3 regions of the Kitasatospora sp. NPDC034035 genome follow, and region 3 is predicted to be linked to each of the others. Evidence: riboswitches for the same ligand, from Rfam matches in the RefSeq annotation. Region 3 holds a riboswitch; each other region holds the start of a gene.
What was found. Region 3 has a riboswitch for cobalamin ahead of nicT (Nickel transporter NicT). Riboswitches for the same ligand answer to the same signal wherever they lie in the genome.
Positions count from the first base shown of each region.

Region 1: another riboswitch for cobalamin. It lies ahead of metE (5-methyltetrahydropteroyltriglutamate--homocysteine S-methyltransferase); the one in region 3 lies ahead of nicT (Nickel transporter NicT).
Region 2: another riboswitch for cobalamin. It lies ahead of ACZ52J_RS10760 (ribonucleoside-diphosphate reductase subunit alpha); the one in region 3 lies ahead of nicT (Nickel transporter NicT).

Region 1 is NZ_JBVISA010000021.1:111,214-114,422, reverse strand. Features, by position in the region: gene ACZ52J_RS27585 (putative Ig domain-containing protein) at 1-962, opposite strand, end outside; cobalamin riboswitch at 1,524-1,749, shown strand; gene metE (5-methyltetrahydropteroyltriglutamate--homocysteine S-methyltransferase) at 1,906-3,209, shown strand, end outside.
Region 2 is NZ_JBVISA010000006.1:99,208-102,416, reverse strand. Features, by position in the region: gene ACZ52J_RS10770 (glycoside hydrolase family 26 protein) at 1-56, shown strand, start outside; gene ACZ52J_RS10765 (GH12 family glycosyl hydrolase domain-containing protein) at 152-1,489, shown strand; cobalamin riboswitch at 1,572-1,697, shown strand; gene ACZ52J_RS10760 (ribonucleoside-diphosphate reductase subunit alpha) at 1,889-3,209, shown strand, end outside.
Region 3 is NZ_JBVISA010000005.1:152,485-155,693, reverse strand. Features, by position in the region: gene ACZ52J_RS09340 (cupin domain-containing protein) at 1-194, opposite strand, end outside; gene nicT (Nickel transporter NicT) at 322-1,449, opposite strand; cobalamin riboswitch at 1,482-1,695, opposite strand; gene ACZ52J_RS09330 (ArsR/SmtB family transcription factor) at 1,778-2,161, shown strand; gene ACZ52J_RS09325 (hypothetical protein) at 2,217-3,209, shown strand, end outside.

The DNA.
Region 1 (3,209 bases), on a different contig from region 3:
ACGTCGGCGACGGTGCGCTTGCCGCAGCCGGTGTCGTGCTGCCAGCTCGGCTTGGCGTCGTAGGCGGAGCAGCCGGAGCCGGCGCCGTTGCCGCCGGAGCTGCTGCCCCAGACCTTCTCGGTCCAACCGCGGGCGGTGGAGGCGCGGTTGAGGCTGGTGCCGCCGACGGCGGTCACGTACTGGGAGGCGGCCGGGTACTCGACGCCGTAGCCGGAGTCACCGGAGGAGACGGTGATGGCGACGCCGGGGTGGTTGAAGTAGCTGGTGTCGGAGCTCGGGTCGGTGGAGTCCTCGCCGCCGCCGTAGCTGTTGGAGACGTACTTGGCGCCCATCGAGACGGCGGTGTTGACGGCGGCGCCGAGGTTGCTCATGTTGGCGTCGTCGGACTCGACCAGCAGGATGTGGCAGTTGGGGCAGACGGCGCTGACCATGTCGACGTCGAGCGAGATCTCGCCGGCCCAGCCGCTGTCGGCGGTCGGGTAGCTGGTGCCGCCGCGCTGGTCGACCTTCCTGAAGCAGCCGTTGGCGGTGGTGCAGGCGGGCAGGCCGTACTGGGAGCGGTAGGTGGCGAGGTCGGACTCCGCGTTGGGGTCGTCCTGGGCGTCGACGATGGCGACGGTGGCGCCGGCGCCGGCCGAGGTCGGGAGGTTGTAGGCGGAGGCGAGGTCGCTGGGGCCCAGGCCGGAGGGGTTGATGTCCGGAGCCAGGGCGAGGTGCTGGACGAGGTCGGTGCGGGCGAGCGCGAGGCAGGCCATTTCGCCGGGGTGGGTCGGGGCGGCGCAGACGTGCTTGGTGGTGACACCGGTGGTGGGGCCGGTGCCGGCGGTCCCGCCGGGGACGGCGGCGGCGCCGGGGGCGGTGGCCGCGAGCAGGCCGGTGGCGGCCAGCGCGAAGGCGGGCAGGGCGGCGAGCAGTCTGCGCGCCCGGGCAGGGCGCGCACCGCTGGGGGAGTGGAAGCGCAAGAGTCGACCCTCCGTGGGGGTGAGGGCGCGGCCGGTGCCGGCAGTTGGGGTGCTCGCCGGGACGGGCTCGGGCCCGTGCTGACGGATCACGTGCAGGTGCTCGTCGGCCACGGCGGATGGCCGTGGACCGGCATGGTGCTTGCGCTGTACGGGAGGTGGGGCACGCACCCCGGGTGAGCAGGGTGGTGTGGCCATGACATGCATGGGCATGTCGGAGGCCCGTACCGTTCACGGTCGGGCCCGGCCGCTTCGGCACCGCCATGAGGTTACTGACGGGTGTTCGACAACCTCAAGGTGCCGTTCGCAGCCTTTACCGGGCTTTGCCCATCAATTGTCCGGAGGATGAGGCGGGTTGCTCCGCACCGGCGGAGGCGGGCTGCTCCGCACCGGCGGAGCCGGGTCGCGACGCCGGTGGGTGTCGGTGGGTCCCGCCGTGACGAGCCGTCATGTTCCGACTCCCGCGATGGGGAAGCCTGGTCCTCCGGCCGCTCCTCGCGTCGACGCCGTCCCAGTATCCGGACGATTTGAGCGAATCCCTGTTCAGCTCCCGCGGTCCTGCGCCTAAGCTGGCCGTGCAGCTGGTTCGCCCTGTCCGCCAGGCAGGCGCGTCGCAAGAGGGAACCCGGTGGGAATCCGGGACTGCCCCGCAGCGGTGAGTGGGAACGACCGCCGTCATACGCACTGGGCCCGGGACGGGTCTGGGAAGCGACGGCCAGTAGGTGTCCGCCCTGGAAGCAGGGCGGCTGTGCCCGCGAGTCCGAAGACCTGCCACTGCCCGCGCGCGACCGATCGCGCGCGGAGATCCGGTGACCTCGAGGGCGGGTCGGCGTACCTACCAGACGGAGCCGCGCCCACGTGCGGGCGCCCGTCCGGTTCGTCACCCCTTCGCGCCTTCGTCCCGTCATCGGGGACCAGAGGAATCAGGCTCGCGAAGGAGAGTCCCTTGACAGCGAAGTCCGCAGCGACCACCACCAGCACCACCGCAGTCGCCACCACCGCCACCACCACCGGCGCCGCAACCACCACCGCAGCCACCGCGTACGGCTACCCCCGGCAGGGTCGCAACCGGGAACTGAAGAAGGCGATCGAGGGGTACTGGAAGGGCGCGGTCACCGCCGAGGCGCTGCTGAACACCGCCGCCGACCTGCGCCGGGAGAGCTGGGCCCAGCTCGCCGAGGCCGGGGTTGGGGAAGTCCCGACCGGAGACTTCTCCCTCTACGACCACGTGCTGGACACGACGGTCGCCGTCGGCGCGATCCCCGCCCGACACCGGTCCGCGGTCGACACCGATCCCCTGGACGGCTACTTCGCCATGGCACGCGGCACCCAGGAGGTGGCGCCGCTGGAGATGACCAAGTGGTTCGACACCAACTACCACTATCTCGTACCGGAGTTGGGCTCCGACACGGTCTTCGCCGCGAACCCGGCCAAGGCGGTCGCCGAGCTGCGCGAGGCCCTCGTCCTCGGCCACGCCGCCAGGCCGGTGCTGGTCGGTCCGGTGACCTACCTGCTGCTCGCCAAGCCCGCTCCCGGGGTGGCCGAGGACTTCCAGCCGATCACCCTGCTGGACCGGCTGCTGCCCGTCTACGCCGAACTGCTCGCCCACCTGCGGGCGGCGGGCGCCGAATGGGTGCAACTGGACGAGCCCGCCCTCGTCCAGGACCGCACCCCGGCCGAACTCAACGCCGCCGCCCGCACCTACCGCGAGCTGGGCGGCCTCGCCGACCGGCCCAAGCTGCTGGTCGCGAGCTACTTCGACCGCCTCGGCGACGCCCTGCCGGTGCTCGCCAAGGCCCCGGTCGAGGGCCTGGCGCTGGACTTCACCGGCCCGGCCGCCGCCAACCTGAACGACCTCGCCGCCGCCGGCGGCCTGCCCGGCAAGCGGCTGGTCGCGGGAGTCGTCGACGGCCGCAACATCTGGATCAACGACCTGGAGAAGTCGCTGGCCACCCTGGCGACCCTGCTCGGCCTCGCCGACAGCGTGGACGTCGCGCCGTCCTGCTCCCTGCTGCACGTGCCGATCGACGCCGCCGCCGAACGCGACATCGACCCGCAGATCGCCCGATGGCTGGCCTTCGCCCGGCAGAAGGCCGCCGAGGTCGCCCTGCTGGCCCGCGGTCTGCGGGAGGGCGCCGGTGCGATCACCGCCGAACTCGCCGCGAACCGCGCCGACCTGGCCTCCCGGGCCACCTCCCCGATCACCCGCGACCCGGCGGTCCGGGCCCGGGTCGCCGCCGTCACCGGGGC
Region 2 (3,209 bases), on a different contig from region 3:
AGAAGCCGACCTCGCCCGCGACCAAGCCCCGGTCGAGTTCCACGCCCGCCGGGTGAGCACGACCCCGCCCCGGCCCGCGTACCGGCCTACGACACCACCGCCCCGGCCCGCGCACCGGCCGCAGACACCGCAGCAGGGAGGCGAGAGCCCCATGACCCACCCCGTCGTGCCCGGAACCGGGCGCCGCGGCCTGCGCCCGTGGTGGTGGCTCGCGCCGACCATCGCGATCGTGCTGGCCCTGTGCGCGGTGCTGATCCCGCACGACTCGCGGGACCCGCAGGCGCCCGTCCGGGCGACCACGGCCGTCACCCCGCTGCCGGCCGCGACCGCCGGCGAGATCTGCTCCACCGGGCAGAACCGCTACCCGTCCCAGGCCGTCGACTCCGGCCGCTACCTGATCAACCCGAACGAGTGGAACGCCACCGGCGGCCTCTGCATCAGCAGCAGCGGCGCCGGCACCGACTTCCGGGTGACCCGCAGCGGGATCAGCCCCGCCAGCCTCACGGACCCGGACCGCGGCCCCGGCGCCTACCCGCACATCAGCACCCAGCTCCAGCCCGGCACCGGCCCGCTGCCCATCCCGGTGGACAACCTGCGGTACGCGACCAGCAGTTGGCAGACCACCCAGGTCGACGGCGGCGTCTACAACGTCTCGTACGACGTCTGGTACAGCAACAGCCGGACCAGCTGCTCCTTCACCGAGAGCGCCGAGCTGATGATCTGGCTGCGCGGCAACGGCAAGACCCCGTTCGGCCAGCGGACCGGCGACCTACAGGTCGGCGGCACCTCCTACCGCGTGTACGAGGCCCCGAAGAAGAGCAGCCACACCCTGATCACCTACGAGATGGCCACCGGCACGACCTCCGTCACCGACCTGGACCTGCGGGCCTTCACCCGCGACGCCATCCAGCGCGGCTACGTCCCGGCCGGCTCCTACCTGTGCGCCGTCCAGGCCGGGTTCGAGATCTGGGACGGCGGCGCCGGCCTCGGCAGCGACTCCTTCTCGTTCCAGGCCGCCGCCGGACAGCCGAGCGGCGCGATCACCTCGGCCCTGCCCGGTCTCTGTCTGGACAGCCGGGTGGCGGGCGATCCGGCCGCGGTCGGCGCCGGCACCTGCGACGGCTCGCCGGCCCAGACCTGGACGATGGGGGACAACGGCTCGATCGGGCAGAACGGGCGCTGCGTCGAGGACCCGGGCCTCGGTTTCCCCGTCCTCACCGGCTGCACCTCGCGGCCCGACCAGCGCTGGCGGGTGACCCCCACGGGACAGCTCGCCAACCAGGACACGGGGCGCTGCGTCGAGAATCCGGGTGCTGCCGGGAGTGCGGGTCCGAGCGCTGCCGCCAGTGCCGGTCCGAGCGCCTCCTCGAGCGGGACTGCGAGCGCCTCCGCGGGCGCCTCTGCGAGCGCCTCCGCGGGCGGGACCACCCAGGTGCGGATGCGCCCGTGCGATGCCCGTACGGGCCAGGGATGGCACCCTCCAGCCTGAGCAGATTATCGCACGATGAGTCGAACAGTCGTGCCCCGCGACACTACATGTGGGGCTGCATCGGACTCGCGCCACTAGATGTATGCTCATCCCTGCTGTCGATGCAGGGGAACCCGGTGGGAATCCGGGACTGCCCCGCAGCGGTGAGCGAGCGGCTCCAAGAGCCCTGCCCGCGAGTCCGATGACCTGCCGACAGCGTGCGCCACGGCCCTCCCGCAGAGGCCGCGCCAGCACCAGCAGTACCTTCCGGGCCTCGCGGGCGGGCCGGGGATGCCACCGTCGCACGGACGCCGCTTGCGCCCGCGCGCGTGCTCCCCTGCCCCGATCGCCCGGTACTCCGATCACCGCCGACGATCGCCGCCAGGAGAGAGCGCCTTGACCACCGCTGCCTCAGCCACCCTGCCCGCCCAGGGCTCCGGTACCGCCTTCACCGACCCGAAGGTCTCCGACCCCGGCGGCGCCCTGCTGCGGCTGCTCACCGACCGCAGCGTCGACCTCACCGAGGTCGACCCCGGCCATGTCGCCGCCGCCGCGCTGCGCGGCCGCCACGCCGGCTCGGACTTCGCCGAGCTGCGCGGGCTGGCCGTGGACGCCGCCGCGTCGATGATCGCCGAGGACCCCCAGTACTCGAAGCTCGCCGCCCGCCTGCTCGCCCTGGAGATCGTCGACGAGGCGAACAGCCAGGGCTCCACGTCCTTCTCCGCCTCGATCACCGTCGGCCACGCCGAGGGCCTGATCGGCGACACCACCGCGGAGTTCGTCGCCAAGCACGCCGCCGCCCTGGACGCGCTGATCGACACCAAGGGCGACGACCGCTTCGAGTACTTCGGCCTGCGCACCGTGCAGTCCCGCTACCTGCTGCGCCACCCGATCACCCGCAAGGTGATCGAGACCCCGCAGCACTTCCTGCTCCGCGTCGCCTGTGGCCTGGCGGTCGGCGACAACGAGCAGTCCGTGCGCGAAGTCGCCGAGCTGTACGGCCTGATGAGCCGCCTGGAGTACCTGACCTCCTCGCCGACGCTCTTCAACTCCGGCACCCGCCACCCGCAGATGTCGAGCTGCTACCTGCTCGACTCCCCGCTGGACAACCTGGACTCGATCTACAACCGCTACGCGCAGATCGCCCGCCTGTCCAAGCACGCCGGCGGCATCGGCCTGTCCTACTCGCGCATCCGCTCGCGCGGCAGCCTGATCCGCGGCACCAACGGCAAGTCCAACGGCATCGTGCCGTTCCTGCGCACCCTCGACTCCTCCGTCGCCGCCGTCAACCAGGGCGGCCGTCGCAAGGGCGCCGCCTGCGTCTACCTGGAGACCTGGCACGCCGACATCGAGGAGTTCCTCGAGCTGCGCGACAACACCGGCGAAGAGGCCCGCCGCACCCACAACCTCAACCTGGCGCACTGGATCCCGGACGAGTTCATGCGCCGGGTCAACGCCAACGCGGACTGGTCGCTGTTCTCCCCGGCCGACGTGCCCGAGCTGGTCGACCTGTGGGGCGCCGACTTCGACGAGGCCTACCGCAAGGCCGAGCTGGCCGGCAAGGCCGTGCGCACCATCCCCGCGCAGACCCTGTACGCCCGCATGATGCGCACCCTCGCGCAGACCGGCAACGGCTGGATGACCTTCAAGGACGCCTCCAACCGCGCCGCCAACCAGACCGCGCTGCCGGGCCGCACGGTGCACTCCTCCAACCTGTGCACCGAGATCCTGGAGGTCACGG
Region 3 (3,209 bases):
GGCATCCGCCGCCCCGGGTTGCGGCAGACGTGCGGGTAGGAGGCGCCGAAGAAGACCGTGCTGCCGACCGGCACCGGGTGTCCGCGCTCGTCGTGCACCAGGGCCGGCTCGCCCTCGTCGACCCGGATGATCTCCACCGTTCCGGCCGGGTGCTGCTCGCGGCCGCATGAGTGACGCTCATGGCGCTGCCGCATGAGCTGTCCTCATGGGGCGGCCGCATGAGCCGTCCTCATGGCCCGACCTCATGAGTCGAGCTCATGGCGCTGCCGCATGAGCGCGGCTCATGCCCCGGCCCCATGAGCCACTCTCATGCCCTCCGGCTCACGACCCCTCGGGTGCCCAGCGCTTCTCGACCCGGGCGAGCTTCCAGTACCCGATCGCCACCGCCCAGACCACCACGAACAGCCCGGCGATCGCGTAGCCGACGTTGTCCAGCGAGATGTCCGCGATCCAGCCGGTCACCGGGTCGGTCAGGTCGAGCTTCTCGTGCAGCACGCCGATCAGTTCGATGGTGCCGATGATGAAGGCCACCGCGATCGACAGCCCAGTGATGGTCAGGTTGTAGTACACCTTGCGAACCGGGTTGGCGAAGGCCCACTGGTACGCGAAGTTCATGAACGTCCCGTCCAGGGTGTCGAACAGGCTCATCCCGGCCGCGAACAGCAGCGGCAGGCAGACGATCGCGTACCAGGGCAGCCCGGAGGCCGCGCCCGAGCCCGCCATCACCATCAGGGTGACCTCGGTCGCGGTGTCGAAGCCCAGGCCCAGCACCATGCCGACCGGGAACATCTGCCCGGGCCGGGTGATCGAGCGGGTCGCCCGGTTCAGCACCCGGGCCATGAAGCCGCGCGAGTCGAGGTGCGCCTCCAGCTCCGCCTCGTCGTACTGCCCGGCCCGCATCGCCCGGAACACCTTGATGATGCCGAGCAGCGCCGCCAGGTTGAGCGCGCCGATCAGGTAGAGGAACACGCCGGAGGTGGTCGTCCCGATCATGCCGAGCCACTTGTGGGTGGCCGAGTCGTCGTCCATCAGCGTGCTCGCCAGCTGCGCGCCGCCCGCCACCAGGGCGGACATGAGGACCACCATCGAGGAGTGCCCGAGGGCGAACCAGAAGCCCACCGAGACCGGCCGCTTGCCGTCCGCCATGAGCTTGCGGGTGGTGTTGTCGATCACCGCGATGTGGTCGGCGTCGAAGGCGTGCCGCATGCCGAGGGTGTACGCGGTGATACCCAGGCCCACCCCGAAGACCTGGGTACCGACCGCGTACCGTTCGGGTGCGACCAGGAAGATGAGCGTCCCGAAGGCCACCACGTGCATGGCCAGGATCACCCCCATCAGCCCGGCCGTACGGACGGTGTCCTCGCGCTTCCACCGGAAGGTGGGCAGCACGGACGGGACCGTTCTCACGCCCGCTTTCACGTCTGCGGCGGCGGTTTCGGGCAGGGTCATCTTCGGATCACGCTCCAGCACCTCGTGGAATCACTTCGTGAGATGCCGTGGCCGGTCTCCTGGCTTACGGGACGTCCGTACCCGCCTTCCCAGGTGCGCGAGGCACCCAGTGGCGTCGTGGGTACGGACGACACTCCTCCGGGGACGGAGGAGTGACCCGATCACAGTGGCGAGGGCCGCTCCGGAATCCGGACCCCTGAGGGTCCGTCACCGGTCTTCCCGAGCACCACGGCGGGCAACACCGTAGGGGCCACGCCCCGACCCATGCAAGGCTGCGCACCTGCGCAGGTGTCCAGGATCACAGCACGCCGCCTGCAAGAATGTCCGCATGCATCTCGTACCGGCCGACCGCGCGGGCCACCGCACCATCGACGGACACCGGGTCTGCGAGGCCATCGCCGCGATCGGCGACGCCGCGCACGTCCGGTCCTGGTCCGAGCGGTTCTCCCTGCTCGCCGACCCCGGACGGCTCGCCCTGCTGCTCGCCCTCCACCGGGCCGGCCCGCTCGCCGTCACCGATCTCGCGGTCGCCACCGGCATGCGCGACACCGCCGTGTCCCAGGCCCTGCGGCTGCTCCGCACGGCCGGCGTGGTCACCGGCGACAAGGACGGACGTGTGGTGCGCTACCGGCTCGTGGACGAGGACATGCGCCCCCTCCTCGACGCGTGCGCCGCCGCCGAGCATCACGAGCCCACCGCAGCGGCGGGCTGACCGACACTCGGGAAACAGCACCCGGCGCGCCACCCCGGATGAGTACGATCATGGTGTGCCGTCCCACCCCCACGTCTGGCCCGCCGACCGCTGGAACACCCGACCGGTCAAGGCCCGCGTGCTGGCGGTCGCCCGCACCCTCACCTCGGCCACCCGGGTCCTGGACGTCCTCACCCTGCTGAACCCCGACGGCATCGCCCGGTACTTCACCGTCAACCCCGGCTCCGCCTTCGCCGACCGCGCCCTCGACGAGTACCTGCACGGCCTGCCCGGCTTCACCGTGCTGGACTGGGAGGACGCCGTCCGGCACCGCTTCGACCTGGCCGTCGCCTGCGCCGTCCACTCCTCCATGCACCGCCTGGACGCCCGGCTCGTCGTCCTCCCCCACGGCGCCGGCTACAACCGCCTGGTGACCGAGTCCACCGGCGACACGGTCAGCGCCGCCGGCCTGTCCCGCAACGAACTCACCCACCGCGGGCGGGTGTTCGTGGACGTCCTCGGCCTCTCCCACCCCGAGCAACTGGACCGCCTGCGGGACTCCTGCCCCGAGGCACTGGACGTCGCCCACGTGGTCGGCGACCCGTGCTTCGACCGGATGCTGCACAGCCGACGCTCCCGCGACACCTACCGCGCCGCACTCGGCGCCGTCGACGGCCGACGGCTCGTCGTCGTCAACTCCACCTGGAGCGAGCACTCGTTATTCGGCCGCCGCCCCGACCTGCCCCAGCGCCTGGTCCGCCGGCTGCCCGCCGACGAGTACACCGTGGCCGTCGTCCTGCACCCCAACATCTGGAGTCGGCACGACCCGGAGTCCCTGCTCGACGCCGCCCGCCGGATGGGCCTGCGCCTGATCCCGCCGCACCAGGGCTGGCAGGCCGCCCTGGTCGCCGCCGACGTCTTGATCGGCGACCACGGCTCGGTCTCCTTCTACGGCGCCGCCCTGGAACGCCCCACCATGCTCGTCGCCACCGGCGCCGCCGAGCTCGACCCGCGCTCCCCCAGCTACGCCTTCGGCCAGGCCGCACCCGTGCTCGACCCCGACGGAGAC